Maricaulis maris MCS10: one gene and its partner. Each later gene encodes a partner of the first gene's protein in a complex. Links are inferred from orthologs where the notes say so. Each region holds a gene or a part of one and is shown on either strand. Other genes may lie near its edges.

The links.
Region 2: the proteins of uvrB (region 1) and MMAR10_RS10680 are in contact, whole or in part, in a crystal structure (PDB 7EGT), measured with the Thermus thermophilus proteins. The link is inferred for Maricaulis maris MCS10 from one-to-one orthologs. Residues at the interface, in WP_096411307.1 of Thermus thermophilus: Glu23, Leu25, Arg26, Asp27, Gly28, Glu29, Arg30, Phe31, Arg55, Glu326, Asp327, Phe328, Glu379, Ser382, Gln383, His398, Gly400, Arg401; in WP_096412145.1 of Thermus thermophilus: His654, Arg656, Phe657, Gln666, Asp668, Glu669, Lys680, Arg681, Leu682, Ser683, Lys685, Tyr686, Ala687.

What each region holds. Positions count from the first base shown.
Region 1 is NC_008347.1:2,353,430-2,361,856, forward strand. The notes cover bases 1,981-4,917. They hold uvrB (excinuclease ABC subunit UvrB), read left to right. Parts: upstream 1,981-2,334; coding sequence 2,335-4,500; downstream 4,501-4,917. Other genes in these bases: MMAR10_RS11210 (response regulator), read right to left, coding at 1,981-2,185; MMAR10_RS11220 (ATP-binding protein), read left to right, coding at 4,765-4,917. Also shown: MMAR10_RS16355 (hypothetical protein), read left to right, coding at 1-85; MMAR10_RS11195 (response regulator), read right to left, coding at 113-613; MMAR10_RS11200 (DUF3775 domain-containing protein), read left to right, coding at 812-1,210; MMAR10_RS11205 (response regulator), read right to left, coding at 1,250-1,693; more of MMAR10_RS11210, read right to left, coding at 1,697-1,980; more of MMAR10_RS11220, read left to right, coding at 4,918-6,126; MMAR10_RS16920 (O-methyltransferase), read left to right, coding at 6,126-7,067; MMAR10_RS11225 (DNA cytosine methyltransferase), read left to right, coding at 7,097-8,224. UniProt on the Escherichia coli protein: The UvrABC repair system catalyzes the recognition and processing of DNA lesions. A damage recognition complex composed of 2 UvrA and 2 UvrB subunits scans DNA for abnormalities.
Region 2 is NC_008347.1:2,231,344-2,239,807, reverse strand. Bases 1,945-4,918 are described here. They hold MMAR10_RS10680 (ATP-dependent helicase), read right to left. Parts: upstream 4,591-4,918; coding sequence 2,299-4,590; downstream 1,945-2,298. Other genes in these bases: MMAR10_RS10675 (hypothetical protein), read left to right, coding at 4,693-4,918; MMAR10_RS10685 (50S ribosomal protein L11 methyltransferase), read right to left, coding at 1,945-2,016. In the rest of the region: MMAR10_RS16295 (LytTR family DNA-binding domain-containing protein), read right to left, coding at 1-26; MMAR10_RS10690 (serine hydrolase domain-containing protein), read left to right, coding at 118-1,152; more of MMAR10_RS10685, read right to left, coding at 1,156-1,944; more of MMAR10_RS10675, read left to right, coding at 4,919-5,439; MMAR10_RS10670 (GIY-YIG nuclease family protein), read right to left, coding at 6,613-6,948; MMAR10_RS10665 (hypothetical protein), read right to left, coding at 7,246-7,599; MMAR10_RS10660 (hypothetical protein), read right to left, coding at 7,708-8,238; MMAR10_RS10655 (chloride channel protein), read right to left, coding at 8,304-8,464. UniProt on the Escherichia coli protein: A helicase with DNA-dependent ATPase activity. Unwinds DNA duplexes with 3'-5' polarity. Translocates on single-stranded DNA with 3'-5' polarity. Initiates unwinding more efficiently from a nicked substrate than double-stranded DNA.

The DNA of each region.
Region 1 (8,427 bases):
GACAGTGTCGTCAGAGCTGGAGTACACGATGAGCGCCAACCCGGTCTGCACGATCACCATCTTGAACGGCCCCGGGGGCGACTAGGCCCGCGCCGACCGGACCTTACATCAGCTAGGCCTTGTCCTCATCGCCCTCGCGGCGCCACGGCCCGGCATAGCGCGGATCCTGGCGACGACGGCGGTCGGGACCGAAATAGGTCGGTGCCTTGATGAAGCGGCGCGGCCGCTCGATCAGGGCAGAAATCCGATGGAAGAGGTCGACCGGACGCACCGGCTTGGCGAGGTATTCGTTCACGCCGGCATTGATCGCCTCGATCACCTTGGAGCGGTCGGTATGACCGGTGACCATCACGATGGGCAGATACTTGTTGGCACTGTCCGAAGCCGTGCGCACCAGGCGGGTGAATTCCAGCCCGTTGAGATCGCCCAGCATGTAGTCGACAAGGGCAAAATCCGGATTGACATCGCGCATGGTTTCGAAGGCATCAGCCGCGTCGCGCACTTCCACGATCGTGCGCACGCCAAACCCCTGCAGGATGGTGCGCAGGATGGTCGACATGTGCGCATTGTCCTCAACGATGAGAACGCGGATGCGGTCGAAACTGCCGGACATGAATTCTCGCAATCGCGAAAGGGAATCAACGGTCAGCCCAATTGTGCACATGCGGCCTTAACCAAGTCTTGACCGTGCTGGGCAGGCATGGCGACAGACTGCCGCACGCGGGCGGCCGGGTCGACAGGTCACAAACCACCCGATCCGTGCTAGGCTCATTTCGTTGCGTTGCGTTCAATCTGGCAGCTTGAAGAGGGCATGGTCATGAACATCGCAGAGAAAATGGTGCGCTCCCTGATTGATCGGGCCCGCGCCTATGACAGCAAGGAACAGATCGACGATTTCGAGCGCGACGCTGATAGCGGCGAGACCGATGCTGTAGAGAGCCTGCTCACCGGCGACAGGGATCCGATCCGCACCGAAATCGAGGACTGGCTGGGTTCGCTCGACGAAGAAGCCCAGGCCGAACTGGTGGCGCTGTACTGGATCGGTCGCGGTGATTATGACGGGCCGGATTTCCGTCGCGCCGTCCGCGAGGCCCGCAGCCGCCGCAGCGGCCCCACCGAGGACTACCTGCTCGGCGCGCCCATGCTGGGTGATTATCTGGAGCTGGGTCTGGATTCGGTGATCGAGGCGGACGTGTTCGACGACGCCTGACCGGGCCACGCCTGCCGGCCCCTGCCAGGACACGTCTCCCTACCAGGACACTTCCGTTGCGCCGGGCGGCAGTCCGACAACTTCCTGGCGATGCTTGATCGCTTCGAGAATGCGCCTGCCCAGGCGGTCGGGCATGACCGGCTTGACCAGATAGGCGTCGATATCGGCCTTCCGCGCCGCCTCGACGATGCGGATTTCGTCATGGGCGGTCAGCAGGATGATCGGCACATCCTTGTTCAGCAAATCCTTGTCCGCCCGCACGCGCCAGGCGATCGAAATGCCGTCATCGCCCTGCAGCTCATAATCGAGCAGCATGGCGTCGATTTTCTGACGTTGCAGGTGTTGCCAGGCGGTTTCGCCGTCGGCCGATTCCAACACATCCTCGCAGCCCAGCCGTTCCAGCAGTTTCGCCACCAGGGTCCGGATGGACGCGACATCTTCGACGATCAGGATTCGCTGCCCGGCCAATGGTAAATTCGACATGCATCAACCCTCTCTGGTCGCAGAATCTAACATGGCGGTCGATTCCGGCAATAAGCCGGGTGCGGAAAATGACGCGGCGAGTCCGGCCAGCAGGGTGCGCGGATTGACCGGCTTTGGCAGGACAGCGGACACACCCGCCGCCCGGGCGCCACGCACGAGATGGGCAAACCCGTCCGCCGCCAGCAGAAACACCGGCAGGTCCGGCCGGGCGCATTGCAGCGGATCGCGCAGGCGGCGGGCAAGATCGAGACCGGTCGCCTGGCCGAGATCATAATCGACCAGGGCCAGATCCGGACGGCAGGTGCGGGCGAGGACAAGGGCCTCATCGCCATCAGCCGCCTCGAAAACACGGGCGAAACCAATGCCGTTGAGCAGGGTCCGGATGACACCTCGGACCGGGCGGCTGTCATCGACGAGCAGCACGGTGAGACGATCCGGTGATGGTATTGCCGGTGATGGTATTGCCGGTGATGGTATTGAATGAGCGGTCATCCTCATCTCCTCGTCCACCAGTGAACCACAAACCGCTGAACACCGGCCTAACGCCCGCTCATGCGCTATGCGGCCTCCTGACAGCATGCTGGCAAGGAGGTCGCAGTGCGGCACTGGCCCTCGCGCGCGCAGCGTCACATATTCCCCCCATGGCCAAGCTGACCCTCGACGACACCCTCACCGCCCCGGAAGACTTCGTGCTCGACACGCTGACCAGCGTGACGACCGCCGGCGAGTGGACGCCCCACCGCCCGGACCGGCCGGAAAAGTCCGAAGGCGGGCAGCGTTTCCAGTGCGTCTCGGAATACTCCCCCAAGGGCGACCAGCCGCAGGCGATCGAGGAACTGGTCGCCGGGCTCAAGGATGAGGAGCGCGACCAGGTCCTCCTGGGCGCCACCGGTACCGGCAAGACCTTCACCATGGCCAAGATCATCGAGGCGGTGCAGCGCCCGGCCCTGATCCTGGCGCCCAACAAGACCCTCGCCGCCCAGCTCTATGGCGAGTTCAAGAGCTTCTTCCCGAACAATGCGGTCGAGTATTTCGTCTCCTATTACGACTACTACATGCCCGAGGCCTATGTGCCGCGCACCGACACCTACATCGAGAAAGAATCGTCGATCAATGAGGCGATCGACCGGATGCGCCACGCCGCGACGCGCTCCATCCTCGAACGCGATGACGTGATCATCGTCGCCTCGGTCTCCTGCATTTACGGCATCGGCTCGGTCGAGACCTATACGGCGATGACTTTCGAGCTGAAGCCCGGCGACATCGTCGATCCGCGCGCCATCACGCGCCAGCTGGTCGACCTGCAATACACCCGCAATGACGCCGCCTTCATCCGCGGCACTTTCCGCATTCGCGGCGATAATCTGGAAGTCTTCCCGGCCCATTATGACGACCGCGCCTGGCGCATCGGCTTTTTCGGCGATGAGGTCGAGCAGATCACCGAGTTTGATCCGCTGACCGGCAAGACCATGACCGAGCTCAAATCGGTCAAGTTCTACGCCAATTCGCACTATGTGACGCCGCGCCCGACGCTCAACCAGGCCGTGGTCAAGATCAAGGCCGAGCTCAAGGAACGCCTCGCCTGGATGGAGGCCAATGGCCAGCTGCTGGAAGCCCAGCGCCTGCAGCAGCGCACCGAGTTCGACCTGGAAATGCTCGGCGCCACCGGTTCGTGCGCCGGCATCGAGAATTATTCCCGCTATCTGACCGGTCGCAAGCCGGGCGAGCCGCCGCCCACCCTGTTCGAATACATTCCGGAGGACGCCCTCGTCTTCGCCGATGAGAGCCATGTCTCGATCCCGCAGCTGGGCGCCATGTACAAGGGCGATTTCAGCCGCAAGAAGACGCTGACCGATCACGGTTTTCGCCTGCCAAGCTGTCTCGACAACCGCCCGCTCAAATTCGAGGAATGGGACGCCATGCGGCCGCAGACCATCTCGGTCTCGGCGACACCGGGCCAGTGGGAGCTGAACCAGACTGGCGGTGTGTTCACGGAGCAAGTCATCCGCCCCACCGGCCTGATCGACCCGCCGGTCGAGATCCGCCCGGTCTCCACAGATGGCGCCTCCCAGGTCGATGATGTCATCGACGAGGCCCGCGCCACCGCCGAAAAGGGTTTCCGCACCCTGGTCACCACGCTGACCAAGCGCATGGCCGAGGACCTGACCGAATACATGCATGAGCAGGGCCTGAAGGTCCGCTACATGCACTCCGACGTCGACACGGTCGAACGCATCGAACTGATCCGCGACCTGCGCCTCGGCGTCTATGACGTGCTGATCGGCATCAACCTCTTGCGCGAAGGCCTCGACATCCCCGAATGCGGCCTCGTCGCCATTCTCGACGCCGACAAGGAAGGCTTTCTCAGGTCAGAAACCAGCCTGGTCCAGACCATCGGCCGCGCCGCCCGCAACGCCGACTCGAAGGTCATCCTCTATGCCGACCGCATCACCGGCTCGATGCAACGCGCCATGGACGAAACCAACCGCCGCCGCACCAAACAGATCGCCCACAACGAAGAACACGGCATCACCCCGACGACGATCACAAGGGGCATCAGCGACATCCTGGAAGAAGTGATGGAGTCCCAAGCCAAGGGCCGCGGCGTGGCGGCCAAGGGCCGCAAGAAGGGCGATGGCAAGCCGAAAGGCCTGCGCGAGGCCGATCAGGCGGCGTTTGTGGCGGGGGATAATGTGGTCGCGGTGATTGCGGATCTTGAGAAGCGGATGCGCGAGGCGGCTGCGGATCTGGAGTTTGAGGAAGCGGCGAGGTTAAGGGATGAGGTTTTGAAGTTGCGGGGGGAGTAGACGGCTTCATCCGCCGCAGCGCCAGGGACAGCAGGTGGGAAAAAGTCTAAGGTCAGAGATGAAATCCGGAATTTGTGCGCGGGATCGTGTTCTCACATTCGGGGTCAACGTCCACAGAATTCGCTAACTAGCAACTCCGGGCACACTAGAATCGGCGAGCGGAGGGCGATAGTGAACGCGATACCGCGATCACCCCACATACAAATTGACGGCTCCAAGAGAAATTCCCATCATGCCGCAATCTAGGGGCGCATGAGGATTGGAATGAAAAAGCTAGGCAGCGCGAGCGCTAATCCAACTAGGGCGTTTTTTGTCAGAATGCTGACAAGAGACATTACGCTCACTGATTGCATATTGGATTTGATCGACAACTGTATCGATGGCGCTTGGGAAAGAGCCGGTGGAAACGCGTTCACGCTGAATAACAACGTTGAGCTCGATCAGTACAAAATTGACATCAGCCTATCTGAAGATGGATTCACAATAAGCGACAATTGCGGCGGAATATCCTTCGATGATGCCGTCGAATACGCATTCACTTTTGGGCGATCAGCCAACGCAGACGCAGAATCATATAGTATCGGCATCTACGGCATTGGAATGAAACGTGCCGTCTTCAAGATTGGGCGCAAAATTTTAGTTCGCAGCACTTCGGAAGCGAATGGCGAAATTGAAGCATTCCGAGTTCCCATCGACGTGGACAGATGGCTAGCGCACGGCGACAAAGAAGATTGGGATTTCGATATAGAAAGCGACAACCCTCTACCAGAGCCCGGCGTCCAGATCAGCGTAGATAATCTAACTGACAACACCAAAGCTGATTTTTCGAACCCGGATTTTGTGAAACAGCTAATACGGGTGATCTCGAGAGACTACAGTATACATCTTCATCGCGGGCTTCAGATATCCGTAAATGGCATGCCGGTCACGGGTTGGTTGATTGAACTGCGGGAGAGCGCGGAATTCACACCTATGCGCGACTCGTACGTCGACGAAGTGAACGGCGAGGAAGTCTTTGTTGAAATTCTTGCAGGAATGGGCGCCCCACCTCCTGATGACCTCGAACCAGGCGAACGAAGAAAAGACTTTGAGCAGCGATCAGGCTGGTATGTCATCTGCAATGGTAGAGTAGTAGTGGCCGCAGACAAATCTACCATTACTGGATGGGGCACGCCCAATTGGCCGAAATGGCACCCACAGTACAGTGGATTTCTCGGGATCGTTATATTCTCAGCTGAGAATGCAGAATCTCTTCCGTTGACCACAACCAAGCGAAGTGTGGATGCAACACAGCCGATGTTCCGCCGAGCGTTGGCTCAGATGAGGAAGCCGTCAACCTCCTGGATTGAATACACAAATGCGCGGAAGTCGCAGCGAGATGCCGCATATAAAAGCGAAAGTGCAACTAACAACATTTCGATATTCGAGATCGAACATTCTAAAACTGCAAAATTGCCAAGCTTTACAGCCAAAACCCGCGAGCCGGTCGCAAACATCGCTTATCAGATGCCGAAGAATAGGGTTCGAGAGCTCGCCGCGGCTATGGGCAATGTAGGACTGCCTTATCGTGATGTCGGAATAAATACCTTTGAACTAGCGTTCAATGAGCTCGTCGGCGAAGACTAATGGCCACGTTTGACACTGTGAATTATAGCCTGAGGCCCAACAAGGCCATCCAGCGTTCGATCGTATTCGAGATTGTCCGTTCGACAGTAGCCGCAATGGAGGTCTCTAATCCAGTTTACATTGGATTCGGGTCCGTCTGGTTCACCGATTTTCACATAGCCCATAAAGCATTGGAAATAGGCGACCTAGTCTCAATCGAAGCCGATGAAATCGGGTACAAGCGAGCAAAATTCAATAAACCCTTCAAGTGCATAGACGTAAGGCATGGGTGGAGTTGCGACGTAATCCCCGAGATCGGTGCAGACTCGAGATACGGTAACCGACCTTGGATTGTGTGGCTGGACTACGATGACCGTCTCTCTGAGGATTCACTTCAGGAAATATATGATTTAACAACGATTTTGCCGCATTCCAGCCAACTATTCGTAACTTTTAATGCGGTGCCGCACAAGTATGGCAAACCAAGGCAGATCGATGAGAATTTAAGAGCATTGTTCGGGGACGGGTACCCTGATGATGTCGACCGAGAGTTGCTTGGTGCAGATCGCCTACAACGATTTCTAGGACAACTAACACTGGACAGTCTCCAGTCAGCTGCAATCGCAAACGGTCGACCGGGAGGCTTTGTGCCAAGCTGTTTGCTCCCGTATCGTGATGGAGCACCGATGGTCACTGTAGGAGGTTGCTTTCCTGAACCTGCAGCGCGTGAAGCAGCGAAAGCTCATATGCACAATGATCGTCGAGGTTTCCCCGATCTCAAAATCGAGACCCCACCTCTGACCCTCAAAGAGAGTGCGGCTCTTCAAGCTTCACTGCCTCGCACACGCCCCATGACCAGAGGTAGCCTCAAACGAATTGGCTTCGATTTGAAAGAGGAGCAAATTCGATCTTTTCAGGAATTCTACCGTTACTATCCTCACTTCGCTCAGCTATCGAGCTAGAATGGCGCTTGGAATCAGGTGGACGCACTTTGAACATTGTTGATCTCTTTTGTGGCTGCGGTGGCCTCTCACTCGGTGCCCACTACGCCGGGTTCAACACCGCTTTGGCGGTCGATGTCGACAACGACCTCCGCTCTGCGTACCGCCGCAATTTCGGCGTCGGAAACGCTGAGAAACTCGATCTCGCCAAAACGAAGGCGGCTACTCTAAAGCGCAAATCAGGGCCTGAGCGCCCTGTTGGTGTGATCGGCGGCCCGCCCTGCCAAGGGTTCAGCGTTATGGGGCGTTCAATTGATGATGATCCCAGAAACAATTTGGCGGTCCGTTTCATTGAACTCACGGCAGCTTTGGGCCCCAAGTTTTTCGTGATGGAGAACGTCCCCGGCATATTGGCACCGCGACATAAATCCACTGTCGATGCCGTGCTTTCATCAATCCCTGACCACTACGAGGTACTCGGGCCAATCAAACTGAACGCGGCGGATTTTGGCGCCGCGACCAGTCGAGAGCGCGTCCTAATTGTTGGCTTCAACCCCAGTGAAATGGATGCCCTTTCAGTGGCCGATTTCGATCGGGTGAAGTTACCCTCCACGTCTGTTCGAGAAGCCATTCACGATCTACCTTCGCCTAGCGCGGGCGTTCGTAAAGACGGCGGATACGACTGGGTCAAGTACACAACTGAACCCAAAAGTGCGTACGCTCGAAAGATGCGCACTCCACCACCGCGAGGCTATTTGCCAGAATACGCGAGGCAGCTGTTCGCCAAGGGTTATGTAACCGGGCTTCAACCGACCGAGCATACCGCCAAGACTATTGAACGCTTCTCGGAAACCCTGCCAGGCAAGCAAGAATCCGTCAGTCGGTATCAACGTCTCAGTTGGGAGGGTATCGCTCCGACACTGCGCGCTGGCACAGGATCAGACAAAGGCTCCTATCAAGCCGCTCGCCCAATACATCCACGCGAGCCGCGTGTGATTTCAATTCGAGAAGCCGCTCGACTTCAAGGCTTTCCTGATTGGTTTCTGTTTCACCCGACCAAGTGGCACAGCCACAGGATGATCGGAAATAGCGTCTCACCGATATTTTCGGAAGCGATTTTTAGTGTGATAGCAAGCAAGTTGGACTCGAAGAACGCGTTGCCGCTGGCAGCCGAGTAAACTACCTTATCCCCCACCTCACAGCGCCTAAACTGCGCCCATGCCTTGATTCAAGAACACTCCTGAGCGCCGTGCGGTTCCAGCGTGGATGGCGATTGCCATACGTCGAACGGGGCATGACACCGTGTCGATGGCGGAGACAGCCGAGGTAACGGTTACGACTTTGCATCGGTGGGCGCGCGAGCAGGTGGCGACCGGCCATC
Region 2 (8,464 bases), 120 kb from region 1 along the record:
ATCGCTTTGAGCCATCCAGCCATCATGTGAGCCATTCGTCCTTTTGCGATGGTCGAGCCCGGGAATTCACCGCATGTGCCCCCTTTGCCGGGGGGCAAGTCAACTACAGGATCACAGATGTTCATGATTGGAAGTTTTCTGACCGCAAGCGCCAGTGCCGCATCGCTCTGGCTGGGTATGGCCGGTCAGGTTGCTGCGCCCTCGCTTGCCGAGCAGGCCCAGGCGGCCTTCGACCCGCTGGCGCAAACCTATCCTGCGCTCAACGCCACCGTCATGGTGGATGGCGGGATTGTCTGGGAAGCCGAAGGCGGCTGGCAGCGCGATGATGCGGATGGTGTCGACCGCCCCTACAATGTCTATTCGGTGGCCAAGATGCTGACAGCGCTGGCCTATGTTCGTCTTGAACAGACCGGTGGCCTCGATCTCGACACACCGGTCCGGCAGATCGACCCGGACCTGCCGGCGCATTATGACGCCGTCACCTTGCGCGCGCTGCTCGAGCACCGGGCAGGCGTTCGCCACTACACTTCGCGGGCCGACTGGATCAGCTTCTCGGATCGCCGCTGCGAAACCCCGGCCGACGCGCTGGGTCACTTCATCGACGAACCGCTTTCCCAGTCTTCAACCGGCGAAATGGCCTACTCGACCTATGGCTATGTGTTGCTGAGTCATTTGCTGGTGCAGCTGACGGAGACGACGGGTTTTGATGCCGCCATGCAGGTGGCGCTCGGCGACACCTATCTGGCCAGGCGTGATCTGGAAGGTGCCGACAAGGCCAGCAATTGGGTCGATCTCGGGGAGGGCCCGCAAATCATCGACGGCCTGTCGGCCGAGTGCAAATTCGGTGCGGGTGGTCTGCTGGCCAGCTCACGTGAGCTGGCTGCGATGGGGCAGGCCCTGGCCGCGGGTGAGATGATCGAGCTGGCAGGATGGACCGATCTGCCGGGCCCCTGGGCCGGCTATGCGTCCGACATCGATCTGCGTTATGCGGCGCATTCCGGTGGTTCGCCGGGCGGCCGCTCCTTCCTGCTCGTCTATGTCGAGCCACGCGTGTCAGTGGCGCTGGCCGGCAATGCCGACAGCGAAAACCTCCAGGCGCTGTCGATCGAGCTGGCCGACCTGTTCGCCGGTCTGCAAGAGGCCGAAGAGTAGCGCCTAACCCTTTGTCGCGACCAGGGTTTCCCAACCCTCCAGCGGCGGCTGGCGGTGGACGGTGAGTCCGGCGGCCTCATAGGCGGTCCGGACCATGGCTTCCTGTTCGGTCAGCAGGCCGGACAGGATGACCTTGCCACCGGGTGCCAGGATGTCTGCGACGCCGGGCGCCAGTTCGACCAGCGGGCCGGCGAGGATGTTGGCGAAGACCAGCTCGAACTGACGCCCGGCCAGCTTGGCATGGTCGAGCCCTTCGGCGACGAAACAGTCAATGCCGGGCGTTGCGTTCTTCGTGCAGTTCTCGGTGCTTTCATCGACGGCTTCAGGGTCGATGTCCGATGCCAGCACTTCGGCGGCCGGCAGCGCCTTGGCGGCGGCGATGGCCAGGACAGCGGTGCCGCAGCCCAGATCGAACACCGTCTTCGGATCGGCGCCGGCGTCCAGCATTTCTGAAAAGGCGATCAGGCAGCCACGTGTGGTGCCGTGATGGCCGGTCCCGAAAGCCGGTCCGGCTTCGATCTCGATGCCGATCTGGCCGGCGGCAACGGCGTCGCGGTCATGGGCACCGAACAGGGTGAAACGCCCGCCTTCGACCGGCTTGAGGCCTTGCAGTGACAGGCGAACCCAATCCTCTTCCGGCAGTGGCCCGAACTCGACCAGGATATCCTCGGCGAGGCCCGAGGCGCGGCGGAAGGCCGCTTCGTCCGGCATGGACTGAAACAGCACGTCCAGCCGCGCCCCATCGCTCTCCTCGAAGATCGCCCAGCTGAGCGCGACGGCCGGATGGGCCTCGTCGAGCCGTTCGACAACATCGGCAAGGGTGGCAAAATCGGACAGGGCCGTCAGGCGCCAAAGCGTGGTCATGGGCAAGGTCTCCGGATCAGGCGGCGGGTGTGGACGCTGACGGACGGGAAATCAAGCGGGGAGGGGTGTGGGGCGCGGGACCCTGTTCCGCTTTCTGCCCCCGCTCGCGGGGGAAGTGGGCCGGCGCGTCGCGCCGGGTCGAAGGGGGCGAGCGCAGCGAGGAGCGGCCCATGCCGCCTGCGGCGTCACCCCTCCGTCTCGCCCTGCGGGCGATCCACCTCCCCACGCGTGGGGAGGAAAATACCGGCAGGCCTTTCCCCATCAAGGGCGAGGACCTCCCCCCTATGGCAATTCCCGCAAGAAATTCTCCACCACCTTTTTCTCGCCGGCCTTGTCGAATTTCACGGTGTATTTCGAGCCATCGGCCTTTTTCACCGTGCCGTAGCCGAACTTGTCGTGGAAGACGCGGTCGCCGGCGCGCCAGGTGCCTTGGGTGTCGGACCCGCCGCTCTCAATGAGCGTGGCCTTGGCATTGATGGTGGGCGGGGCGGAGCGGCGGCCGGATTGCTGGTTGGCCTGATAGCGTTTCCAGCCCGGGCTGGAATAACTGGACGCCATGGCGTCGGGTTGCTGGCTGACGCTTTCAAAGCCCGGACCGCTGTCATAATAGCCGGTTTCCGAGCGCGCCTCGACATGGTCGACGGGCATTTCATCGATGAAGCGCGACGGGATGACCGTCTGCCAGCGGCCATAGATCATGCGGTTGGCGGTGAAGGTGATGATGGCGCGTTCGCGGGCGCGGGTAATGCCGACATAGGCGAGACGGCGTTCTTCCTCGAGCGAGCGCGTGCCGCCCTCATCCAGCGAGCGCTGCGAGGGGAAGACGGTCTCTTCCCAACCGGGCAGGAAGACGAGCGGGAATTCCAGGCCCTTGGCGCCGTGCAGCGTCATCAGCGAGATCTCGTCCTCGTCCGGCTTGCGATCGGCATCGGTCAACAAGGCGACGTGTTCGAGATAGGCTTCCAGCGTGTCGTACTCGCCCATGGAGCGGACAAGCTCCTTGAGGTTTTCCAGCTTGCCGGCGGCCTGGGGCGTCTTGTCCTCGCGCCACATGGCGGTATAGCCGCTCTCGTCGAGAATGATCTCGGCCAGCTCGTCCAGACGGCTCTGTTCGGACTGTTCGCGCCAGCGTTCCACATCGCGCAGGAAGACGCCCAGCGCCGTGCGGGCCTTGCCGCGGATCTCGTCGGTTCCCAGCATGACCCGGGTTGCCTCGGTCATCGGCACGCCCATGGCGCGGGCGGTGACGGCGATCTTCTGGACGGTGGTGTCGCCAATGCCGCGCTTGGGCGTGTTGACGATGCGCTCGAAGGCGAGATCATCTTCCGGCGAGCGCACCAGGCGCAGATAGGCGTGGGCGTCGCGGACCTCGGCGCGCTCGAAAAAGCGCGGCCCGCCGATCACCTTGTAGGGCAGGCCCAGCATGATGAAGCGGTCTTCAAAGGCGCGCATCTGCCAGGCGGCGCGGACCAGCACGGCGCTGTCGGAATAGGCGCGCTGACCGGAGACCCAGTTCTCGATCTCCTCGGCGACAAAACGGGCCTCGGCCTCGCCATCCCAGATGCCGCGCACCTGGACCTTCTCGCCCTCGGCATCATCGGTCCACAGCGTCTTGCCCAGGCGGGAGCGGTTGGCGGCGATCAGGCCCGAGGCGGCGCCCAGGATATGCGCGGTCGAGCGGTAATTGCGTTCCAGCCGGATCACGGTGGCGCCGGAAAAGTCCTTTTCAAAGCGGAGGATGTTGTCGACCTCGGCGCCACGCCAGCCATAGATCGACTGGTCGTCATCACCCACACAGCAGATGTTTCCCGTCCCCTGGGCCAAAAGCCGCAGCCAGAGATACTGGGCGATATTGGTGTCCTGATACTCGTCGACGAGGAGATAGCGGAACTTGTCGTGATAGAATTTCAGGACGTCGGGATTGTCCTTGAAAATGTGCAGCGTGTGCAGCAAGAGATCGCCGAAATCACAGGCGTTCAGTGTCTTCAGGCGCGACTGGTAGATGCGGTAGAGGTCCTGCCCGCGCCCCTCGGCGAAGGCCCATTTGTCGTCCTCGCCCAGCTGGTCCGGCATCAGCCCGCGATTCTTCCAGCCATCAATCAGGCTGGCGAGATGGCGCGGCGTCCAGCGTTTCTCGTCGATATTTTCGGCCTGGATGATTTGCTTCATCAGGCGCAGCTGGTCGTCAGTGTCGAGAATGGTGAAGGAGGATTTCAGATCCACCAGCTCGGCATGGCGGCGCAGGATCTGGGCCGACACCGAGTGGAATGTGCCCAACCAGGGCACGCCCTCGACCGCCTCGCCAATGATCTTGCCGACCCGCTCCTTCATCTCCCGCGCCGCCTTGTTGGTGAAGGTGACAGCAAGGATCTCCCACGGCCGGGCGCGACCGGTGGCAAGGATATGGGCAAGTCGTGTGGTCAAAACGCGGGTCTTGCCGGTGCCGGCGCCCGCCAGAACCAGGACCGGACCATCCATGGCTTCCACGGCCGCGCGCTGCTCGGCATTCAGCCCGTCAAGATAGGGCGTCGGCGGCGCGGGCCGCGCCATGTCGGAGATGGAAAGACCGGACATGCAATTCCCTGCTGCTTGGACGGCGGGGGCAACCCCTGTTTGTCGAACCGATTCAATCCGTCATACTGACCTGATTGGCGCCCGATCCCAAGGGAGGGATGTGTGATTGTTCGTTTTTTGTTCGCATGGGTGATGCTGGCCTCAGTGGCAGGGCAGGTCGGCGCTCAGGATGCGCCGACTATTGAGATACTCACGGTGCCGGCGGGTTCTGGTGCCGCCCTGAACCCGTTTCACTGCCTTGTCGGGCCGCGCTCCTTTCAGCTGGATGATGAGACGGAATTGATCGTCAGTGCCCAGCGTGTCGCTGGCGATGTGCGTGTGCTGCTGTATGCAAGGCGCGATGGTGAGGTCCGACTGGAGCCGGTCTGGAACGGGTCTGTGGCTACGACCTATGAGACGATGGGCGGTTTGCTCCGCCTGGGGGTCCGGGATTTCAATGCCGACGGGCAGGACGAGTTGGTGATAGCCAATCTCCGCTGGCATGGGGCCGAGCACTGGCTGCTCAGTCAGAGTGAGGATGGCCGGTGGCGGACAATCCTGTCTGCGACCGGCTTCACAGTGCTCGGGGTAGAGAGCCGGGTCGGTCTTGTACAAGAAGGTGGAGTTACCAGCGTCTGGGGGCGAGATGCCTCGGGCGAGGAAACCTGCTGGCATTGGCGCGATGGCGCTTCGATCGATGGGGCGACGCGAACACCGGGGCGTTGCGGTCATGGTGCCGGGCAGGGCGATCTGATTGGCCGACCGCTCGGCACTGTCTTTCTCGCCAGCCCGTCAGGCTGGGAGGAGGCCCTGGCCCGCCTGGCATCAAGACTGGCGGACGCAGGTGCATCCGCAATCTGTGACGGATAGGGCCGCCGCCCCTTTTTGTCGAACCGATTCAATGCGACATACTGGACCGATTGGCGCCCGATCCCAAGGGAGGGATGTGTGATTGTTCGGTTTTTGTTCGCGTGGGGTGGGTGTTGAACAGGCGAGTGGTTGACCCGCTCGTCGGCCCCGGATCTGCGCCCGGCTTTTGCCGGGCTTCGTCCGGGGGAAAAGAGCCGGGTTGTTAGACGCGTCACACACATATTTTTCCCGGACGCGCGCAGCGCGATCCGGGACCAACGGTCGGCACAATGATTGGCAATCCCGGTACTCGAACGATTAGCGGGCAGCTTTCGCCAGGGGGACTTTCGCATGAACTCGGGAACAAAAGTTAGTCTCACCCGAGACAGTATTTGTGCCGCGGAGGAGGCTGGGCTTCCCCATGCGGAGCGGTTGTCGCTCGGGACTGTGAATTCGACCGAAGAGCTGCTTGTGGGGTTGGGACAAGCGTTTGAACGACCGATTTATGGAATTTGGATCGTGATGGCAGGGCAAAGTGAAATTGGCATCCTGCTCGGTCAAAAGGAGCCGTGCTACTTTGTGCAGACTGTTCAGTTGTCCGATTTGCCGAGAGCCGCAGATGGTGCCCTGCAGGTGCATCTTAGATTGGAAACATACAGTCGTTGTGGACTTGAGCAGGAATGTGCTCGCACCGGGGCCGTTCCGGCTAGATGGGCGTCTTGAAGACACGCACCGGGTGACTGCCAAGTTTATGGCGTTGAATTGGCTGCTGCACATCCCGTCGGCCCCGGAACTGCGCCCGGCTTTTGCCGGGCTTCGTCCGGGGGAAATGAGCTGGGTTGATAGACGCGTCACACACAAATTTTTCCCGGACGCGCGCAGCGCGATCCGGGACCGACGTTTAGCTCATCATTGCAGACGAGTCTCAGTGCTCGATGGGTGAGATGATTGGCACCTGCTCGTCGAATTTACCCCGGTTGTCGAATTGAAGGCTCACCTGGCGGAGGTGCCGTCGACCGCCTTGGGTCGGAGCGACTGCTGCACATCCCGTCGGCCCCGGATCTGCGCCCGGCTTTCGCCGGGCTTCGTCCGGGGGAAATGAGCTGGGATGTTGGAAGTTTTGTACACACATTTTTCCCGGACGCGCGAAGCGCGATCCGGGACCGACGTTGAGCTCATCGACTCAGAAAACGCTCAATCTTCGAGGCGGGTCACAATCGGCACCTGTTCGTCGAAATCACCGCGGATGTCGAACCAGAGGTCTTTCCAGCCGGGGTTCATCGCTTCGATCAGGGCGATCTTCCAGGCGCGTCGCCAGCGCTTGATCAGGTATTCGCGGTGGGCGGCGGATTCGAAGCCGTCATGCCATTCGTACCAGCCGAGTTGCTTGATGCCATGGCGCTTGGTGTGACCGGGAATTGCGCCGGTACGATGCTGCCAGGTTCGCCAGATCAGGTCCTTCGTGCGGCCGACATAGAGCGCGCCGTGCGGGCGGCTGAACAAGAGATAGACGGCTTCCGGCGCGAGCATCGTCATGCAATCTATAATTGCTTAATGCGTGATTTATCGCAATGGGAGAGTTTTGCTGCTCGTCCCGTCGGCCCCGGATCTGCGCCCGGCTTTAGCCGGGCTTCGTCCGGGGGAAATGAGCCGGGTTGTTTGACGCGTCACACACAAATTTTTCCCGGACGCGCGAAGCGCGATCCGGGACCGACGTTTAGCTCATCATTGCAGAAAATTCTCAGTCTTTGAGGCGGGTCACGATCGGCACCTGCTCGTCGAATTCACCCCGGTTGTCGAACCAGCCGAGTTGCTTCTTGATTTCGATCAGGCCGCCCGGCGAGGGGCTTCGATTGGCATGTGCTGGATGAAATCGATGAAGCGGGAGCCGAAGGCGCCATTGGCGGCGCGGATGGCTTCGGCGTGTTCGATCAGCCCGGCCATGAAGTGTTCGGCCTCGGCGCAGCAAGCGCGCGCCTTGCCGGCTTCGCCACAGCTGTCCGTGAAGTCGAGGATTTCTTCGGTCACGATGACCAGCTCATTGACCAGCGACAGGATTTCGGGACCGCTGGCGAGGCGCTGGCGCGCCGCGACCAAGGCTTCGACGAGTGCTGTGTATTCACGGATCCGATAGGCGGTGAAGTCGCGGGGTTTGGTGGAGGGCTTTTGTAACTCGATCATCACGCTCACTCGGTCGACGCCCTCTCCGGCGACCATGCAGGTGCGGCGGGACGCTATCGCTCATTTTAGGTCATATAATATGACTCAAAGGCGCGCCAAAGTCACGGCTCAGCCGAACAGCGCGTCCACATTGGCCTGGGCGGCTTCGTCATCGAGTTCATCCTCGGTGTCGGCATGGCCGTTGATGGTTCCCGAAGCGGCGGCAATGAGCGGTTTGATCTCTTCGCTGGCCAGCCGTGAGATATGGGCGCAGGCTTCCGGGCTGGTGGTTTCGCGCAGCACCGCCTGGGCCTTGAGCACCTCGTCATCGATCTGCAGGATCAGGGTTTCCAGATGCGCGCGCACGGCATTCGGGGCCGAACGATAGGCGAGGATGGCCAATTCCTTGTCCTTGAAGGTGGAATTGGCGAAGTGTGTCGGATAGTCGGCCGGCGCCCACTCCAGCACGTCTTCGGCGCAATCGGGCATGTCCGGCAGCATTTCCATCAGCATTACCACCTCGTTGAAGTGGTTGAGATAATCGGTCGCCAGCCCGGTTACAGGGTTGATGTTGGCCGCACGCAGGGCTTCCGCCGTCAGCGGGGATTCCCCGAGGACAGCGCGGCCAGAATCCAGATTTTCATCCCCGGTCAGTCTCATGCCGCGACCATATCTTGGACATTCTTTCCAGTTGGATAACCGTTCTGTCGTCCCGGAGTTGACAGTCAGCGGTGCTCTTCTTCGCTGATTTCTGCCAGGCGCCGGGCATAGGCAGCTTGCGCGTCGGCCTTGGTGATGACGCCGGTGATCGTCTGGGCATCCGATCGCTCACGAACGATGGCGTTGTCCAGCTGTTCCGCGTCGAGAACCGCTAAAGCGCGGCCCA